Linked DNA regions of Buchnera aphidicola (Macrosiphoniella sanborni). The protein of the gene in region 1 interacts with the protein of each later gene in a pairwise test. Links are inferred from orthologs where the notes say so. Each region holds a gene or a part of one and is shown in the gene's direction. Other genes may lie near its edges.

The links.
Region 2: the proteins of ligA (region 1) and leuS interact in binary tests that used the Escherichia coli proteins (3 or more experiments, as listed by UniProt). The link is inferred for Buchnera aphidicola (Macrosiphoniella sanborni) from one-to-one orthologs.

The regions. Positions count from the first base shown.
Region 1 is NZ_CP034864.1:64,307-81,340, forward strand. The notes cover bases 5,796-8,729. They hold ligA (NAD-dependent DNA ligase LigA), read left to right. Parts: upstream 5,796-6,208; coding sequence 6,209-8,251; downstream 8,252-8,729. Other genes in these bases: cysK (cysteine synthase A), read right to left, coding at 5,796-6,025; gltX (glutamate--tRNA ligase), read left to right, coding at 8,724-8,729. Also shown: D9V74_RS00285 (tRNA CCA-pyrophosphorylase), read left to right, coding at 77-1,327; D9V74_RS00290 (undecaprenyl-diphosphate phosphatase), read right to left, coding at 1,343-2,149; crr (PTS glucose transporter subunit IIA), read right to left, coding at 2,241-2,744; phosphoenolpyruvate-protein phosphotransferase PtsI, read right to left, coding at 2,798-4,513; D9V74_RS00305 (HPr family phosphocarrier protein), read right to left, coding at 4,663-4,920; more of cysK, read right to left, coding at 5,069-5,795; more of gltX, read left to right, coding at 8,730-10,127; flagellar hook-basal body complex protein FliE, read right to left, coding at 10,597-10,905; flagellar basal-body MS-ring/collar protein FliF, read left to right, coding at 11,177-12,850; flagellar motor switch protein FliG, read left to right, coding at 12,847-13,842; D9V74_RS00355 (flagellar assembly protein FliH), read left to right, coding at 13,835-14,518; D9V74_RS00360 (FliI/YscN family ATPase), read left to right, coding at 14,476-15,888; D9V74_RS00365 (flagellar export protein FliJ), read left to right, coding at 15,924-16,397; D9V74_RS00370 (hypothetical protein), read left to right, coding at 16,378-16,659; D9V74_RS00375 (flagellar hook-length control protein FliK), read left to right, coding at 16,751-17,034. UniProt on the Escherichia coli protein: DNA ligase that catalyzes the formation of phosphodiester linkages between 5'-phosphoryl and 3'-hydroxyl groups in double-stranded DNA using NAD as a coenzyme and as the energy source for the reaction.
Region 2 is NZ_CP034864.1:468,762-472,911, forward strand. The notes cover bases 1-3,114. They hold leuS (leucine--tRNA ligase), read left to right. Parts: upstream 1-321; coding sequence 322-2,907; downstream 2,908-3,114. Other genes in these bases: corC (CNNM family magnesium/cobalt transport protein CorC), read left to right, coding at 1-267; holA (DNA polymerase III subunit delta), read left to right, coding at 2,943-3,114. In the rest of the region: more of holA, read left to right, coding at 3,115-3,965.

The DNA.
Region 1 (17,034 bases):
GAATTATTTAAAATAAAAAAATAATTCAGGTAATTAGATAGTATTAATTATAGAACAACTAGTATGAGAAATTAATATGAAAATATATCTAGTAGGAGGAGCAATTCGTGATGCATTACTTAATTTACCTGTTAAAGATAAAGATTGGGTTGTAGTGGGTGGTACAAAAAAAATATTATTAGAAAAAAAATTTCAACAAGTTGGTAAAGATTTTCCAGTATTTTTGCATCCAGAAACACATGAAGAATATGCTTTAGCAAGAAAAGAACGAAAATCTGGTAGAGGATATACTGGTTTTGATACTGAATATCATTCTAATGTTACTTTAGAAGAAGATTTAGTAAGACGTGATTTAACAATGAATGCAATTGCACAAGATGAATATGGTAATTATATTGATCCTTTTCACGGGCAAAAAGATATAAAATGTCGTTTAATACGACATGTTTCTGAATCTTTTATAGAAGATCCATTGCGAGTGTTACGTACAGCGAGATTTGCTGCAACATTAGTTCATTTAGGATTTACAATCGCAGAAGAAACTATGATTTTAATGAAAACTATAGTGAAAAAAAAAGAATTATCATATCTGACTACTAATAGAATATGGAATGAAACAGAGAAAGCTTTTAAAACACATAATCCGCATGTATATTTTCAAGTATTATATCAATGTAGTGCATTACATTTTTTTTTCCCGAAGATGTTTTTTTTATACGAAAAAAATTTTTTTTTCGATTATAGACTTTTAAAAAAATTTTATGATCATAATATAATATTCATGAAATTAGCTAAAATATCGATACAATATAAGGATATTGACATTCGTTTTTCTTATTTATGTCAATGTATTTTAGTTAATAATATTTATAAAAATTTTTCTAAAATATTTTTTGATATATCTTCTTCTTCTATTATAAATAATTTATGTAAAAATTTTCAGATTCCTTCATATATTAGAGAGATAGCGGTTTTAAATGTAGGATTTTATTACTTTTTAAATACTATTTATTATCAATCATCTGAAAATATTATAAAATTATTATTAAAAGTTGACGCTTGGAGAAAACCAGAACGTATTGAAAAAATAGCTATTTTAATTAATTTTGATTTTTTAAATAAATTAGAAATACAATATTTTGATATTCTACCTGGAAATTTTTTAAAAAAATGTTTTTCTATTGTTAGTAATATTTCTGTTCAATCTATTTTAAAAAAGGGTTTTCAAGGCTATCAAATTAAAAAAGAATTAATGCGTTTAAGAATTGAAAAATTAGAATTATGGCGTCATAAAAATATAAACTTTATTTTATTTAAAAAAAAATAATTTTTAATTAAATAATTAATTATTTAATGAAAAAAAATAAATTAATCCAGATATTGTAAAACGATATATTCCAAAAAATATTAATGATGTGTTATTTAATATTTTTAATAAAATACGAACAAATATTAAAGAAACTAAAAAAGATATGGTGAATCCTATAAAAAATATTGGAATATCTAATATTTTAATATTTGTTAAATGTTTTGATAAATCAAAAAAAGATACTCCAATTAATAATGGAACAGATATTATAAAAGAAAATTCTATTGCAACTGATTTTTTTATACCTAATAGAATAGCAGTTGCTATAGTGACGCCAGATCTTGAAAAACCAGGATATAAAGAAAGAATTTGAAATATTCCAATGATAGTAGATTGTAAAATACTGATATTATAAATATTATATATTTTATACTTTTTAGGTTTAAAGATTTCAGAAAAAAATAGTAATAATCCACCAGATATCAAACCAATAATAACGTTTTGAATATTAAATAATTTTTTAATTTTTTTATAAAACATCAATCCCAAAAATATTGTTGGCGCAATAGCACAAAGAATATGAATATTATTTATTTTTTTTTTAAGAATATTAGATTTTATTATTTTTAAAATTTTTTTTCGGAAGAAGTATAAAATAGATAAACTAGAACCTAGTTGAGTAAGTATTTCTAATATTTTTATATTGTTATTTTCTATGTTTAAATTTAAATAATAAGAGGCAATAATCATATGTCCTGTAGATGAGATAGGAAGAAATTCTGTTATTCCTTCTATGATGCCAATAATAATAGAAGTAATAATTTGATATAAATCAATCATATTTACTCCTTTAAATAACATAAATTATCATTAATTATAATAATAATTGAAAACGGTACTAAATAACAGCACCGTTTTTTTATATTAAAAATTAATTATATAAAGTTATAATAACTGTTTCCCCAGCAATAATGGCGCCAGATGATTTTTCAATTTTTTTAAAATTATCTATATTAGATATTACTACAGGAGTCAAAACAGATTTCGCATTATTTTTTAAAAAATCTAAATCAAATAAAATAATTTTATCTCCTATTTGAACTTTTTGTTTATCTTTAGCTATTGTGGTAAATCCTTGTCCTTTTAATTTTACTGTATCAATTCCGAAATGAACGAATAATTCAACATCGTCCTCTGAAATAATTGAAAATGCATGTTTGCTTTCAAATATTTTTCCAATAGTTCCATTCACTGGTGCGAGTATTTGATTTCCTATTGGTTTAATAGCAATCCCATCCCCGACAATTTTTTTAGAAAAAACAGGATCTGGAATATCTTCTATGTTTAGAATATCACCAGATATAGGTGCAATAATTTTTATTTTTTTAGAAAAATTGGTTTTTTTACTATTAAACAAGTTAGAAAAGAAACTCATTTTTTTCTCCTAATTACTTTTTTATATTATTTTTTTTCATAATTTTCTACCTTTTAATAATTAACAAATGTTTCTATTAAATGAATTATTTCTTTGATTGTTGGTAATGTTAATGCTACTTTTGCTAATTTTTGAGCATCTGAAAAATATGTTTGTCGAATGATTTTTTTAATTTTAGGAATATTTATAGAGCTCATACTAAATTCATCTAATCCCATACCTAATAAAAGAATTGCAGCACGTTCATCTCCTGCAAATTCTCCACACATGCCAGTCCATTTACCATGTTCATGTGAAATGTTTATTACTTTTTGAATTAATTTTAAAACAGCTGGATGCATGGGATTATAAAGATGTGAAATTAATTTATTTCCTCTATCAACAGCTAAAGTATATTGTGTTAAATCATTAGTACCAATACTGAAAAAATCTACTTCTTTAATTAAATATTTTGCAATGATAGCTGAAGATGGAGTTTCAATCATAATTCCAATTTTAATATTTTTATCAAATAATATATTTTTTTTATTTAATATATCTTTTAGTATATTTATCTCTGATTTTAATAATCTGATTTCTTCTACAGATATTATCATAGGAAATAGAATACATATTTTACCAAAAGCAGAAGCTCTAAGAATGGCTTTTAATTGTGCATGTAATATTTCTTTACGATCTATTGAAATACGTATAGCTCGCCATCCTAAAAAAGGATTTTCTTCTTTTGGCAAGTTCATATAAGGAAGATCTTTATCGCCTCCAATATCCATTGTTCTAATGATAACAGCTTTATTTTGCATTGATTCTGCAATTTCTTTATATGCTTGAAATTGTTCATTTTCAGTAGGTAAAGAATTTCTACCCATAAATAAAAATTCAGTACGATAGAGACCAATACATTCTGCACCATTATTTTTTGCAGAATTAATTTCTTGTAGATTCCCAATATTAGAACCTATTTTAATACTATGACCATCTAGAGTAGTCGCAGGTAAATTTTTTAAAATAATTAATTTATTTTTATTGAAGAAATATTTTCTTTGTATTATTTTTTTTTGATTAATTAATTCATCTGATGGATTAATAAAAATTTGATTATTAATAGAATCTAAAATAATATTATCATTATTGTTTACTATTTTTGTAATATTACCTGTTCCTACAATAGCAGGAATTTCTAAGGATCGTGCCATAATAGACGTATGTGATGTTTTACCTCCCAAGTCAGTAATAAATCCTAAAATATATTTTAGATTAATTTGAGCTGTTTCAGATGGAGTTAAATCTTTTGCAATTAAAATTACTTTTTTATTTATATTATTTAAATCTATAATATTGAGATTAAGTATATTTTTTAATAAACGATTTCCAATATCTCTTACATCAATTGCTCTATTTTTTAAATATTCATCTTCTAGATTTTCTAATGTTTTAGCTTGTCCTTCAATAATGATCTCAGTAGCTGCAGCGGCAGATATGTTTTTTTTTTGTATAAGAGATATTATTTCTTGTTCTAATTCTTCATCTTCGAGGAGCATGATATGACCTTCAAAGATACTTTCTTTATTTTCTCCTAAATTTTTTTTTGTCTTAATTTTAATTTCTGTTAATTGTTTTATTGATTTTTTTCTACCTTCAAAAAATTTTTCTATTTCGTTTTTAATATCTTTAATATTAATTAAATTCCGGTTAATAACAATTTTTTCTTCTTTTAGTAAAAGAGCTTGTCCAAAGGCTATACCCGGTGATGCTAAAATGCCTGAAATCATAACATGACCTTTAATAATAAATTGTGTCTATTTAGAGATAAAAATGACGTGTCAGGCGAATATATATTTGTATAAATTCATTAGAATTAATGTTTTTATTACATCTAATTGTTTTAGAAAATTTATAAAAATTTTTCTTTAATTAGAAACTATTCTAGTTCTGTCATTATTGCGGATAAATGTTTAATAGCTTTTTCTTCATCTTCACCTTCAGCTGAAAGTGTAATCAGACTTCCTTGAATTAAACCTAATGTTTGAATTTTAAATAAACTTTTTGCGTTGACTGATTTACCATTATAAATAATAGAGATATCAGAAATAAATTTTTTTGCTTCTTTTACAAATTGTGCAGCTGGACGAGTATGTAGCCCATGTGGTGCAGTTATTGTGATTTGGTTTGTAACCATTTTTTTTCCTTTAAAAATATTTTTTTAAATAATATTTCTATATATGGTTTTAATAATTTTTCTATTTTAAAAATATAAAAATATTATTTCTATAATTAAAATAAGATTTTTTATTTTTTTATTGAAAATAATATGATAGTACATTTATTTATTTTGTAATTAAATTGGAAAATAGTTCTGTACTCAAATAACGTTCTCCTGAAGAAGGCAAAATAACAACTATTTTCTTGTTTGAAAATATTTTTTTTTGTTGTATTTTGAGAGCAGCACATAAAGCAGCACCAGAAGAAATTCCTGCTAATATTCCTTCTTGTTTCATTAGCTTTCTAGCCATTTTAATTGATTCTTCACTAGAAACAGTAATTACTTTATCAATTAAGGTTAAATCTAAATTTTTAGGAATAAAGCCAGCACCAATACCTTGAATTTTATGTGGTCCAGGTGTTATATCTTTTCCTGTTAAAAATTGTGTAATAACAGGAGATTCAGAAGGTTCAACAGCGACACTAATAAAATTTTTCTTACCTTGAGTGATTTTTATATATTTTGTTATTCCTGTAATAGTTCCTCCTGTTCCTACAGCAGAAATTAAAATATCTATATTTCCTTGGGTATCATTCCAAATTTCTGGACCAGTAGTTTCTTCATGAATTTTAGGATTAGCAGGATTTTCAAATTGTTTTAATAAAAGATATTTTTCTTTATTGTCTAATACAATATTATTAGCTTTAGAAACAGCTCCTTGCATACCATATTGTCCATCGGTTAGTATTAATTTAGCACCTAAAACTTGCAGTAATTTTCTTCTTTCAATAGACATTGTATCAGGCATAACAAGAGTTAATTTATAGTTTCTTGAAGCAGCGACATAAGCTAATGCTATTCCTGTATTACCACTAGTGGCTTCTATTAATTCTACATTTTTATTTAAATTTCCATTTTTTTCTGCAGTCCATATCATATTAGCACCAATTCGGCATTTTACACTAAAACTTGGATTTCTTGATTCTATTTTTACTAAAATTTTTCCTTTTCCTATAGTGTTTAAACGTACTAAAGGTGTATTTCCAATAGTTAAAGAATTATCTTTATATATTTTACTCATTTTTTTCCTTATTTTTAATAGTAATTAGTAATTTCATTATACTTTTTTTTTATAATTTTTAAAAAATTCTACTTTTTATTATGAGTAAAAATTATATAATAAAAATATTTTAAAATACCAATGTTATTCATTCATAAATTTTGAGATAATCTATTACTTTATAAGTATTTAAATAATAAATCTATGACATCCGTAAAAAAGAAAATTGATCAACTCAAAAAAAATATCTTAAAGTATGAATATTTTTATCATACATTAAATCGACCAATTGTTTCTGATGCAGAATACGATTATTTGTTAGAAAAATTATATAATTTAGAATCGAATAATAAAGAATTGATTACTTTAGATTCACCTACTCAGAAAATAGGAGCGCAATTATTAGAACGATTTAAAAAAACTAAACATTTTTCTCCTATGTTATCTTTAGAAAATACATTTGATTTTAATGGATATTTAAATTTTAAAAAAAGAATTAAAAAAAATGTTGTTTTGAATAAGAAACTTGTTTTTTGTTGTGAACTTAAAATTGATGGTATAGCTATTAGTATAATTTATGAAAAAGGAATACTTATACGTGCCGTAACTCGAGGTGATGGTTTAACAGGCGAGAATGTTACTCATAATGTTAAAATGATCAAATCAGTGCCTTTAATTTTGAAAGGTATAAATATACCTGAAAGAGTAGAAATTCGAGGTGAAATATTTATGTTAAAATCTGATTTTATAGATTTTAATAAAAAATATATAAAAAATAAAAATCAATTTTTTTCTAATCCTCGCAATGCTGCTGCAGGTGCATTACGTAATATTAATCCTAAAATAACATTAAAAAGAAAATTAATATTTTCATGTTATACATGTATTTTATTTCCAGATACTTCTCATATATTTAATACTCATTATGAACGACTTATGCAATGCTTAAATTGGGGGATACCTGTTAATAAAGAAATAATGCTTTGTGTAAATGATGAAGATATTTTATATTTTTATAAAAAATTTTCGGAAAAAAGAAAGAATCTTGATTTTGATGTAGATGGAATTGTGATTAAAGTTAATTCCATAGAATTACAAAGAAAATTAGGATGTAATAAGAAATTTCCTAAGTGGGCTATCGCTTTTAAATTTTTGTCTATAGAAAAAATTACATTATTGAAAGATGTAAAATTTCAAGTTGGTAGAACAGGTGCGATTACACCTGTAGCGTATTTTGATCCTATATGTATATCTGGAGTAATGATTAGAAAAGCTTCATTATATAATAAATATGAAATAGAAAAATTGGATTTACATACAAATGATTCTATTGTAGTTTGCCGATCCGGTGATGTAATACCGAAAATATTGAATGTTGTAGAAACATTACGTTACGATCATGAAAAAAAAATTGTTTTTCCTGAATATTGTCCTGTATGTAAAACAAAACTATTAGAAAATAAAGAAGAAAAAATAATTCGATGTGATTCTGGATGGACATGTGATGCTCAAAAAAAAAGGGCATTCGAACATTTTTTTTCAAAAAAATCTTTAAATGCAATTGGTTTTGGTCCTAAAATTATTAATGAATTAATTGATAAAAAGTATGTTAAAGATCTTATAGATGTTTTTTATCTTAAAGAAATTGATTTAATGAAATTAAATAATATAGGACATCGAAAAAGTGTAAATATTATTAATGCAATTCATCAATGTAAAAATACTACTTTTAAATCTTTTATTTTTGCTTTAGGTATCTTTAATGTAGGTGAAAGCATTTCTGAAAAAATAGCAGATTATTTTGTGAATTTGGAACGATTAATGAATGCTGATATTGCAGAATTAAATTCAATACCTGGAGTCGGTAAATCTATAGCAAAAAATATATATAACTATTTTTCTCTCATATCGAATCGTCATATGATTGACAAATTAATAAATGAAATAGGTATTTTTTGGAAAAATTCAGGAATATCTCAGAAAATAATCAAATATGATTTCTTTTTTAATAAAAGAATTGTGATCACTGGTATTTTAAAAGATATATCTAGGTCTGAATTAAAAAAATTATTAATAGAATCAAATGCTCAAGTATTAAATAATGTTTCTAAGAATATAGATTTTTTAATTTGTGGAAAGAATTTTGGTGTAAAATTATTTCAAGCACAAAAATTAAATATTATAATTATTAATGAAGAAGAGTTATACAATTTAATTAATTTACATGATTTGAAAAAAAATAATTAAAGATTATTTTTTTGGGTCGTGCAGGATTTGAACCTGCGACCAATTGATTAAAAGTCAACTGCTCTACCAACTGAGCTAACGACCCTTTTGAAACTGTTTTATTTTTAATAAAATTTTTATGACGAATATTCTTATAAAAATTAAATTATAAAGATCATAAAAAGTAAGAGTATAAATATAAATATTTTTTTGGTAGGTGATGACGGACTCGAACCGCCGACTTCCTCCGTGTAAAGGAGGAGCTCTACCAACTGAGCTAATCACCTAATTTATGTTACTTATATTATTATTGTAAAGCGTGAAGTATAAGAGTCAATCTTTTTTTTTTAAAATGATATTTGTTTGTTGTAAATTTAGTCATAATGATTAAATTATACTCTATTTTGATAGATAAACATACAAGAAATGTATTTATTATTGTTATATTAAGTTAGTACGATATTGAAATAAATATTAAAGCTATAAGGAATTTATGAAAATAAAAACTCGTTTTGCACCTAGTCCTACTGGAAATTTACATATTGGTAGTATTCGTACTGCTTTATACTCTTGGTTGTTTGCAAGACATCATAATGGAAAATTTATACTTCGTATAGAAGATACTGATCTAAAACGTTCAGATATATTATCTTTGAATTCTATTTTGAATGGATTAAAATGGTTAGGTCTTGATTGGGATGAAGGTCCTTATTTTCAAAGTAATCGATTATGTAGGTATAAAGAAGTAATAAAACTAATGTTAAATAAGGGAGACGCATATGTATGTATTTGTTCATCTGAAAGTTTATTAAAATTAAGGAATAAGCAAATAAAAGAAGGTATTAAACCTCGTTATCCAGGAATTTGTAGAAATTTAAAAATTAATCATTTATTAAATAAAAATTATGTCATAAGATTTAAAAATCCACTTTATGGAAAAGTAATCTTTGACGATAATATTAGAGGGAAAATTATTTTTGATAATACTGAATTAGATGATTTTATTATTCAACGTTCAAATGGTATGCCTACTTATAATTTTTGTGTTGTAATAGATGACGCAGATATGAATATTACTCATGTTATTCGTGGTGAAGATCATATTAATAATACACCTCGTCAAATTAATATTTTGCAATCTTTAGGTTTGAAAATACCTATTTATGCTCATTTATCAATGATTTTAGATGAAGAACGACAAAAGATTTCTAAAAGAAAAAATGCTATAAATATACTTGAGTATCGTAAAAATGGTTTTTTGCCTGAAGCATTATTAAATTATATTATACGATTAGGTTGGTCTCATGGTAATCAAGAAATTTTTAATAAAGAAGAAATGATAAAATTATTTAATTTAAAATCTATTAGTAAATCATCTAGTATTATAAATACTAAAAAGCTTTTATGGATGAACAAATATTATATTAATCATTTATCATTGAATTATATTTCCGATACTCTTTGTGAATATATGAAAAAAGAAAATATTAATATAAAAAATGGTCCTGATTTAATATCTGTAATAAAATTATTTTCAGGTCGTTATTATACTTTAAAGGATATGACTAAATCGTTTCAATATTTTTATGAAGAATTCAGTACCTTTGATAAAAGAATAAGAGAAGAGTATTTTATAACAGATAATTGTTTGATTTTAGAAAAATTTCACAAAAAAATTGCAAGTTTATTTTGTTGGAATTGTGAAAATATATCGATTGTTATTAACAATATTATAATAGAAATGAAAGTTCAAAAAAAAATAGTGAATACGTTACTACGTATTGCTATGACAGGTAGTACGTCTTCTCCGTGTATTAGTTCTGTAATTTATTTAATAGGACAAAAAAAAACATTATCTAGAATTCAAAGAGTAATAAGTTATATCAATAATTTATAAAAATCACAAAAAACTGTCAATGTAATAAAAAATAATTATAAAATAACACCAATTTGAAAATAATTTATAAAGAATTTAATTCTTATCATTATTTTTAGTAAAATGATTGCATTAGTTAAAAACGATAATGATAAAATATAAAATATTTTTGCAAGATTTTTAATTTATACATTCTTAAAAATAATTATAGAATAAAGTATAAAATGAAAATAAACTATTATTATATAAAAATAATATTGACAGAATTCACCTGTTTTTATATTGTAATATTTTGGGGCTATAGCTCATTTGGTAGAGTACTTGCATGGCATGCAAGATGTAAGCGGTTCGAATCCGCTTAGCTCCAGTAATTTTGTATATTATTATCATTATTAAAAAAATAAAAAAATAAGTATGAAAGTATAGCTGATACTGTGCTAGTTAGCACAGTAGAAAAATTATACATCTTAATAAAATATATCTATATCTATTAAATTTGTTGATTCATTATCTCTTCATAAGCAGATACGATTTTATTTCTTATCTGAATAGCCATTTGTATAGAAATAGAAGATTTTTCTAAATTTATCATGACATCATTTAGAGAGATTCCAGGTTGATTTAATATGAATTTTTCAGCATCAGCTTTTGCGTGATTTTGAATATTACTTATTTTCCCTAAACCTGTTTTTATACAATCTATAAAAATTTCATTAAATTCTTTTTTTTTTGTATTTGGATGTGTTTCGAATTGTGTTTTTAACATTGTTTCTGGATAATTTATATTATTAATAAACATAATCTTCCTATACCTTTATGTGTTTTTATACTTTATTTTTTGAAATATTATCATAATATATCTTTTAAGATAAATATTTCAATAATTATATTAAAAATAATATTTTTTTTTGATATATTATTACGCAATAATTTAACTAAAATTAATTTCATAAAAATACTTTTATTCTAAACAAAAACAAGTATATTACAAGTATATTTTAATAAATTAGTGAATTATTTTATTGTCATTAAATTGTACTTAGAACTAACTATTCAGATAGGAAGATTTCATGAATTTCAGCGCTATAGAAAATTCAGTATTACATGAGAAGAAAAAATTAAGTGATTTTTTATCTCGTTTTTTTAAAAATTCTCGTATTTTGATTATTTTGTTAATAGCTGCAGTTATTACTGCTGTTTCTGTTTCAATATGGATTAAATCTCCCGATTATCAAATTTTATATAATAATTTATCTGATGAAGATAGCGGAACTATTATTAATGAATTAAATCAAATGAAAATTCCCTATCAATTAACTGATATTTCTGGTCAAATATCAGTACCTAAAAATAAAGTTTATGAAATTCGTTTACATCTAGCAGAAAACAATCTTCCTAAAAGTGGAGGTATTGGTTTTGAATTACTAGATAAAGCAAAATTTGGAGTTAGTCAATTTAACGAAAAAATAAATTATCAACGTGCTTTAGAAGGAGAATTAGCTAGAACTATTAAAAGAATTAATATTGTAAAAAATGCTAGAATACATATAGCTTTTCCTGAATCGTCATTATTTTTACATAATAAAAAACCATCATCAGCTTCAGTAGTTTTAGAATTACAAAGTGGATACCAATTAGATTCAGGACAAATTAATGCAATATTACATTTAGTTTCAAGTAGTATATCAAATTTACCTATAGATAATATTACTATAGTAGATCAATTAGGAACATTATTAAATCAAACTTCTCTAGAAAAAAATCAAGTAAATAACTTTAAATTAAAATATTCTGAAGATATTGAATCTCGTTATAGCAATAGAATAAAAAATATTTTAGAACCATTAGTAGGAATTGGTAATGTTTATGCTCAAGTAACAGCACAAGTAGATTTTAATTCACAGGAAAAAACACAAGAACAATATTCACCAAATACAAATCATCAAAATCAAGCAATTAGATCTCATCAAATAAGTATTCATGATCAAAGAAAACAAGATATAAAAGAAAATATTCCTAATTCTTTTTCTAATTCTAATCAGGATTTATATTCTAATAAAAATAAAACATATAATAAAAAAGAACTAGATTTAAAAAAACAAATTAATCATTCAAATAATAATAAATATACTCCTGTTAATACAAACATTAATCACGATCATACAATAAATTATGAATTAAACCATAGTGTATTACATACTAAAATGAATGTAGGAGAAATTAAGAGATTATCAGCAGCAGTAATTATTAATTTCATTAAAGATAGAAATGGTAAAATTATCCCCTTAAATAAAGAAAAAATAAAAAATATTGAAAAATTAACATGTGAAGCGATAGGATATTCAAAATCTAGAGGAGATAGTGTACATATTGTTAACGCATCATTTTTTAAAAATAATAAAATATTACCAATAAAGATTAATCATGATGAAAGAAACTTTGAATTATCAAATTTTTTATTTAATGTTACGCCATGGTTTTTATCTTTTATGTTTCTTTTTTCGTTATTAAAAAAATACATTTTTCCTATTTCTAAAAAAAATAATTTTAAAAATATAGATATTACTGAGAAAAAGAAAAAAGATATAAAAAACGAAAATAATTTAGAAAATGATACTTTTCAATTACATATGCAAAAAAATAAAAATTTAGATAAGTTAATTCATCAAATTTGTAATATATCTAATCAAAATCCACGTACTATAGCGTTGATTATTCGTGAATGGATGAGTGACAAAATATGATTTTAAATGGTACTGAAAAGAGTGCGTTATTATTAATGGCAATAGGAGCTGAACAAGCAGGAGAAGTATTAAAAAATTTAACTCCATTTGAAATTCAAGAGTTAATTACTTCTATGGTTAATATTAAAAGGATTTCAACTAAAAAATTACATGAAATTCTTTTAGAATGTTATGATATTGCTATAAAAAATAACACTTTTAATGATAATAATAGTGACGAGTATCTTCTTAAAATGTTAACTGAAGCATTAGGAGAAAAAAAAGGCAGTGCTCTTTTGCAGGAAGCATTAGAAGTACGTAATGCTAAAATATCTATTCAAGCATTAAATTATATGGATCCAAAAAAGATAGCTTTTTTATTAAAAAATGAACATCTTCAGATTATTACTACAATATTAGTATTTTTAAATAATAATCAATCAGCTCAAATTCTTTCGTTTTTTAATAATGAAAAACGTGCTGAAATTATATTGCGAATTACAGAGTTTCATGGGATTGAAGAAAATATTTTAATAGAATTAAATAAAGTAATAAAAAATTTGCTTAGCAATAAAAAACTAATTTTATCAGAAAAAGGTGGAGTTAAAACTGCTGCTAAAATTTTAAATTCTATGCAAATAAAAGAAGAAAAAGATATTTTAAAAAAACTTAGTATATTTAGCAAAAAAATTGCAAAATCAATTATCAATGAAATATTTTTATTTGAAAATATAGTAGATATAGATGATAAATATATTAAAATTGTTATTTCTAATTTAGAAAAAGAAAAATTATGTATTGCATTGAGAAATACTACTCAGGCTATTAAGGAAAAATTTTTCAAGAATATGCCAGAGCAAGAATCAAAAAATCTTGCTTTGAAATTAGACGAATCATCTTATATTTCTGATGTTTCTATTCAAAATGAACAAAAATTAATTTTAATTATGATTCAAAATATTATAAAAAATGGAGATATTTCATTAGAAAATTTGAGAGAGTATTATGTCTGATTCAAATTTGCAATATGATTTAAATTTACAAGAAAATTGGATGAAATGGTATCCACAAGAAATATTCTTAAAGAATTCTCAGAATAAAAAAAACATACTTTTTCATTTGGATAAAATGAATAAAAAAGATTTTTGTGTAAATATTAAAAATCAAGATTTTAGTTATGATGATAAGCAAGTAAAAATAAAAATAGATGATATTTTACAAAAAAAATATGAAGAAGGTTTTAAAAAAGGATTTTTAAAAGGTCAAGAAGAACAAGACAAATTAAAAGAAAAGTTAAATAATTTATTTTTTTCTTTTGAGAATGATCTTTCAAAGTTTGAAAATAAATTATATTCTGAGTTATTAAAAATAATCTTGAAAATATCATCTTATGTTATTGGAAAAAATCTTAATGTAGATAAATCTATTTTAATAAATTATATAAAAAAAATGATTAATGAAAATAGTTTTTTATTAAAAACTCCAAAGCTCATAGTTCATCCTGATAATAAAGTATTAATAGAAAATACATTTAACAAATTTTTACATGATCATAAATGGAGATTAGAATATGACGATAGTATTGATTTGAATGGTTGTAAAATTATATCGGAAGATAGTTGTTTAGATGCTACTGTTAATGCTAGATGGCAAGAACTATATCGTCTTATTTTTTCAGAGGAGTATTAATGAATTTAAAAATTTCTAAATTTTTTAAAAAACTTTCTTCTCTTGGAAATAAGATTGATGAATTATCTAATATTATTTGCTATGGTAAAATTATTAGTATTAATGGATTTGTTATACAAGCTTCAGGATTAAAAAATAGTTCTATAGGTTCAGAATGTTTTATAGAACGTATTATTGAAGAAAGTAAAAGATATTATATTATAGCCGAAATTATAGGTTTTTCAGGTAAAATAACTTTTTTATTACCATATGAAGAAATAAATGGTATATTACCTGGTGCTTATGTATTTTTAAAACCAGGAAATAAAAAGAATTATCTTGTAAAAAAAATTCCACTTAGTACTCAATTATTAGGTAGAGTATTAGATTCTAGAGGTGAACCTCTCGATCAATTACCGAAGATAGATTATAAATATTATACTCAAATCATAGCAAGAAACAGTATTAATCCTTTGCATAGAGTACCTATTACTAAAGTTTTAGATACTGGAATACGTGCTATTAATGGTCTTTTAACTATTGGAAAAGGTCAGAAAATAGGAATTTTTTCTAATTCTGGTATTGGGAAGAGTGTTTTATTAGGAATGATGGCAAAATATACAAAAGCTGATGTTATTATTATTGCATTAATTGGAGAGCGAGGTCGAGAAGTAAAAGATTTTATAGAAAATATATTAGATGCTAATAGTTTATCTCGCTCGGTTATTATCGCTGCTCCTGCAGATGTTTCACCAGTTTTAAAAATACAGTCTGTATCTTATGCAGTAAATGTTGCAGAATATTTTTTTCGACATAATAAAGATGTTTTATTGATTATGGATTCTTTAACTCGTTATGCTATGGCTGAAAGAGAAATTTCACTATCATTAGGTGAATTACCAGTTTCTAAAGGTTATTCAGCTTCTTTATTTTCAAAAATTCCAAATATAATTGAACGTACGGGTATTGTAAATAATACAAAAGGTTCGATTACTTCTTTTTATACAATTCTTACAGAAGGTGAAGATGAACAAGATCCCGTTGCATATCTTGCGCGTGCCGCATTAGACGGACATATTGTATTATCTCGTCATTATTCTGATTCTGGTCATTATCCTGCTATTGATATTGAATCTTCGATTAGTCGTATAATGCCTAATATTATTAATTCAAAGCAATATTATCAAGCATCTTATTTTAAAAAATTAGTTTCTGTATATCAAAAAAATAGAGATTTAATTAATATTGGGGCTTATGTTCATGGTACTGATTCTCTTGTAGATCAAGCTATTACAATGTGGCCAAAATTAGAAAAATATTTAAAACAAAAAATGTCAGAACAATGTGATTACAATTCTTCTTGTCAAGATTTAAATAAAATATTTCTTTAAATGTTTCCTAATATTTTTTTTGGATATATTAAAACATGGAATATAAAAAAAAAATTTTTTCTATTTTAGAAAAAATAGAACAAAAAAAAATAGAACAAAATTTAGTAAATATTAAAAGACTCTTTTTAAGAGAAAAAGAGCATGTTGATCAATTAAATATATTAATTGATTTTCAAAAAGAATATTTAAAAAAAATGAATGAAAAAATGAAATTAGGCATGAGTATCCATTCTTGGAAAAACTATAATAATTTTATTCTTCTCTTGGACAAAGCTATTCAGGAAAATTTATATTTTATTGAGAATAATAAAAAAAATATTCAAGATAATATAAAGATTTGGTCTAAACATCAAGTAAAATTAAATACTTGGACAAGTTTTAATAGAATTTATAAAAAAAAGATATCAAAAAAAATCCAAAAAATACAAGAGCAGATAATGAGTGATAATTTTATCCAATTAAAATATTTTAAAAAGGATGATCATCTTAATGTTAGAAACAGTAAATAAAATAATATATGAAGAAATAATTATTAATAAAGATAATAATTTTTTATATCCTTTGCATAACAATGTATTAAATAAATATTTTAATGAAAGCAGTGATGATATATCACTACAAAAAAAAAAATATGATGATAAAAATATTATTTATTCTCATTTTTATTTTTTATTAGATAATTTATTAAATATTTTCAGTAAAAAAGATGTAACATTAACTATTCAGAATATTAATTTTGTAAAAGATAAAAATATAAAAAAAAAAAAATAACGGTTGTAATAATTCTTTAGTATTAAATAGTTTTTTAAAAAAAATAAAAAATTTTAATATAAAAAACAATCACAAGATATTACCAAAACACATGTTTTCATATGAAATTAAACAAAATAAATATATACATTATAAAAAGAATAATTTAAATAATTTAAAAAAAATAAATCACATAAGTTCTTTAAGAATAAAAAAAGAATCTATTCAAAATAGAATTAATTTTTTTAAAGATAATATTATAAAAAATAATAATAATAAAAAAATAATTTTTCTATTAGACTTTCAAAACATTTTGTCTTTGTCTGAAAGAACAAATAAAATATACAGTATTTTTAATAATAAAAATACATCATATATTCTTAATAAAGATGATTC
Region 2 (4,150 bases), 400 kb from region 1 along the record:
AGAAGATTGCAAAAGTGTATATTTTCTATCAATGCTCTTACAGAAATTAAAGAATTTAATGAAACTTTTCATACGAATTTTAGCCATGATAAAGTAGATACTATTGGTGGATTAGTTATGAAAGCATTTGGTCATCTGCCCAGTCGTGGTGAAAGCATTAATATTGATGGTTATAATTTTAAAATATCTGTAGCGGATAGTCGAAAAGTTATACAAATCCATGTAACTATTCCAGAAAATAAAGTGCCAATATTAAAAGAAGTATAAATATTAGTAAAGTATAATAAATTATTATTTAAACATTTTCTTTTAGAGAAAAAAATGGAAAAAGAATATTTACCAAAGCAAATAGAACACCACGTACAAAAATATTGGGAAAAAAATAAAACTTTTCAAGTGCAAGAAAATTCTAAAAAAGAAAAATATTATTGCCTTCCCATGTTACCATATCCTTCTGGAAAATTACACATGGGTCATGTTAGAAATTACACTATCAGTGATGTTATTGCTCGATATCAAAGAATGTTAGGAAAAAATGTGTTACACCCGATGGGTTGGGATGCTTTTGGTTTACCTGCTGAAGAAGCTGCAATAAAAAATAACACTAATCCTATGTCTTGGACTAAAAATAATATCAAATACATGAAAAAACAACTCCAATCATTAGGTTTTAGTTATGATTGGAGTCGCGAAATCACAACATGTAAACCAGAATATTATCGTTGGGAGCAATGGTTTTTTACTGAACTATATAAAAAAAAATTAGTCTATAAAAAAAATAGTTTAGTAAATTGGTGTACTTATGATAAAACTGTTTTAGCTAATGAACAAGTGATTAATGGTTTGTGTTGGAGATGTCAAAATAAAATTATTATCAAAAAGATTCCACAATGGTTCATAAAAATTAGAAATTATGCTGAATCTTTATATCAAGATTTAAAAAAATTAACACATTGGCCTGAAAACGTAAAAAATATGCAAAAAAATTGGATTGGTAGAATGAAGGGATTTCAAATTACTTTAAAAATTTTTAATACTTTTGAAACATTAAAAGTATTTTCTCTAAGATTAGATTTGATTATGGGAGCTACATATGTTGTAATATCTCCTGATCATGAACTATCAAAAAAAATATGTAAAAAAAATGAAATTTTTAAAAAATTTATAAAAAAAAATCAATATATTTCAGAAGAACAAAAACAATATATTAAATATATCGGAATTAATACAAACTTATTTATTATACACCCTATTACAGAAAAAAAAATACCAATTTGGATCGCTAATTTTCATAAAATAGAATATGGTATTGACACAATATTATGTATCCCAGGACATAATAAACATGATTGGCATTTTGCTATTAAAAATAATTTAAAAATTAAATATGTTATTTTAGATAACATACTTAAAAACAAAAGTTCATCATCATATACTTCATATGTTAATACAAAGGGAACATTATTTAATTCTGGAAAATTTAATGGTTTAAATTTTAAAAATGCTACTGAAAAAATAAAAAAAATATTATTATATAAAAAAATATTAAAAAAGAAAATTCATTATAAATTACAAGATTGGTGTATATCTAGGCAACGCTATTGGGGTACTCCTATTCCTATGGCAACATTAGAAAATGGAGACATTGTCTCTATACCAAAAAAAGATCTTCCGGTTATTTTACCAAAAATTAAAAATAATATTTATTCATCAAATAAAAAAATTCAAATTGATTCAAATTGGATAAAAATTCTTCTTAATAAAAAAACAGCGATTAGAGAAACAGATACTTTCGATACATTTATCGAATCATCTTGGTATTATGCTAGATACACTTGCCCAAATTTTCATACAGGTATGATTGATCCTATTGCATCAAAATATTGGTTACCTATAGATCAATATATTGGTGGTATAGAACATGCAACTATGCATTTAATATATTTCAGATTTTTTCATAAATTATTACGTGACTTTAAATTTGTAGATGTTGATGAACCTGTAAAAAATTTATTATGTCAAGGTATGGTTTTATCTGAAGCTTTTTATGAAATTAATCAAAAATCTCAAAAAAATTGGCTAAATCCTTCACAAGTATTAATAAAACGCAACTTAAAAGGAGAAATTATAGAAGTACATAATAAAAAAGGAAAAAAAATAGTATATGCAGGAATGATTAAAATGTCTAAATCAAAAAATAATGGAATTGAACCAGAATTAATTATTCAACGTTATGGAGCAGATACAATTCGTTTATTTATCATGTTTGCAGCTCCTATAGAATCTGCATTAGAATGGAAAGAATCTGGAGTAAAAGGTATACATAGATTTTTAAAAAAATTTTGGTTGTTAATATTTAATTATATTAAAATACAAAATACACATAAACATATGAACTTTAATGCTTTAAATGATCCACAAAATGAGTTAAGACGTCAATTACACGAAACTGTTTTAAAAGTTTCTGATGATATCAGTCGTCGACAAACATTTAATACTGCGATTTCTGCAATTATGAAATTAGTTAATAAACTTTCTCAAGCTTCTATGAAAGAAGAACAAGATAAATCTATTATGCGAGAAGCATTAATTTATACTATTAAAATGTTATATCCATTTACACCTCATTTGTGTTTTTTTGTTTGGAACTATTTGAACAAAAACAGTTCTATTGATTATGAATCGTGGCCTATCTTAAATCAAGAAATCTTATTAAAAAAATATAATATTTTTGTTGTTCAAATTAATGGAAAAATGCGATGTACTATAAATATTTCTAATCATTTAAAAAAAGAAGAAATTTTATCATATGCTCAAAATCAAAAAAAAATAAAAAAATATTTACAAGATACTAATATCAAAAAAATAATATATATTCCAAAAAAAATAATCAACTTTGTCATATAAAATCTTACGCATTATTTTAATATAACTTTAATATTATGATAAAAAACATACATCTATATGAATTAAAAAAATATTTAAAAAAAAAATTAAATACTATTTATATTTTTTTAGGAGAAGATTGTTGTTTATTACAAAAAAATCAAGATTTGATATTACAATTTGCATATAAAAAAGGTTTTTTTAATATTATAAAAATAGATATAGAAAAAGATAAAGATTGGGAACAAGTGATAATATTTTATAAAACTAAAAACTTGTTCTTCCAAAAAACTATTTTAGTTATTAATTGTTTAATAAAAAAAATTAATATTATTTTTATAAAAAAGATTAATAAGATATTATCTCTATCTTTATTAAACCTAGACATTTTAACAATATTAAAATTGAATCATTTATCTTATTATATTAAAAAAAAAAAATTTTTTAACCAATTTGAAAATAAAAATAATATAATTTCTTGTTTTACTCCAAACGATTTAAACTTTATACTATGGATAAAATATGAAATACAAGAAAAAAATATTCAAATAGAAAAACAAGCACTTTTTTTATTATATAAATATTATTCCGGTAATACTTTATTTATATATAATATCTTAGATATAATTTCAATAACATGGCCTAATAGCAAGATTACGGAAAAAAAAATTAAAAAAATTATTGTTGACTTTGTTGATTATTCATCATTACATTGGATTGATTATATATTTCAATTTAAAACTAAACAAGCTATTGCTGTCTTGTATTATTTTTTAAAAAAAAAACGTAATCCCCTTATTTTAATACGTGCTTTACAAAAAGATTTAATTAAATTAATGTATATTAAACGTTATATTAAACGTGAAGATAATAGAATAAATATATATTCTATTTTAGAGAAATACAATATTTGTTCTACAAGACACAATATGTTTATTAATGCTATTAAAAAAATAAGTGATGATAATGTATTTAAAGTAATACAAATTCTCCTAAAAATAGAAATTAATATTAAAAAAAATTATAACTATAATATATGGTATAAACTTCAAGAATTAACTTTAATATTAAACAACTAATATTTTTGATAAATTAATAATAAAAATGAAAACATTACACGGAATATTCGGAGGAAATTTTGATCCTATTCATAATGGTCATATTCATTTAGCTAGACGATTAGCACAAGAAATGTATATTGAAAAAATAATATTTCTACCCAATAATAATCCTCCTCATCGTATAAAAAATAAAACATCAATTA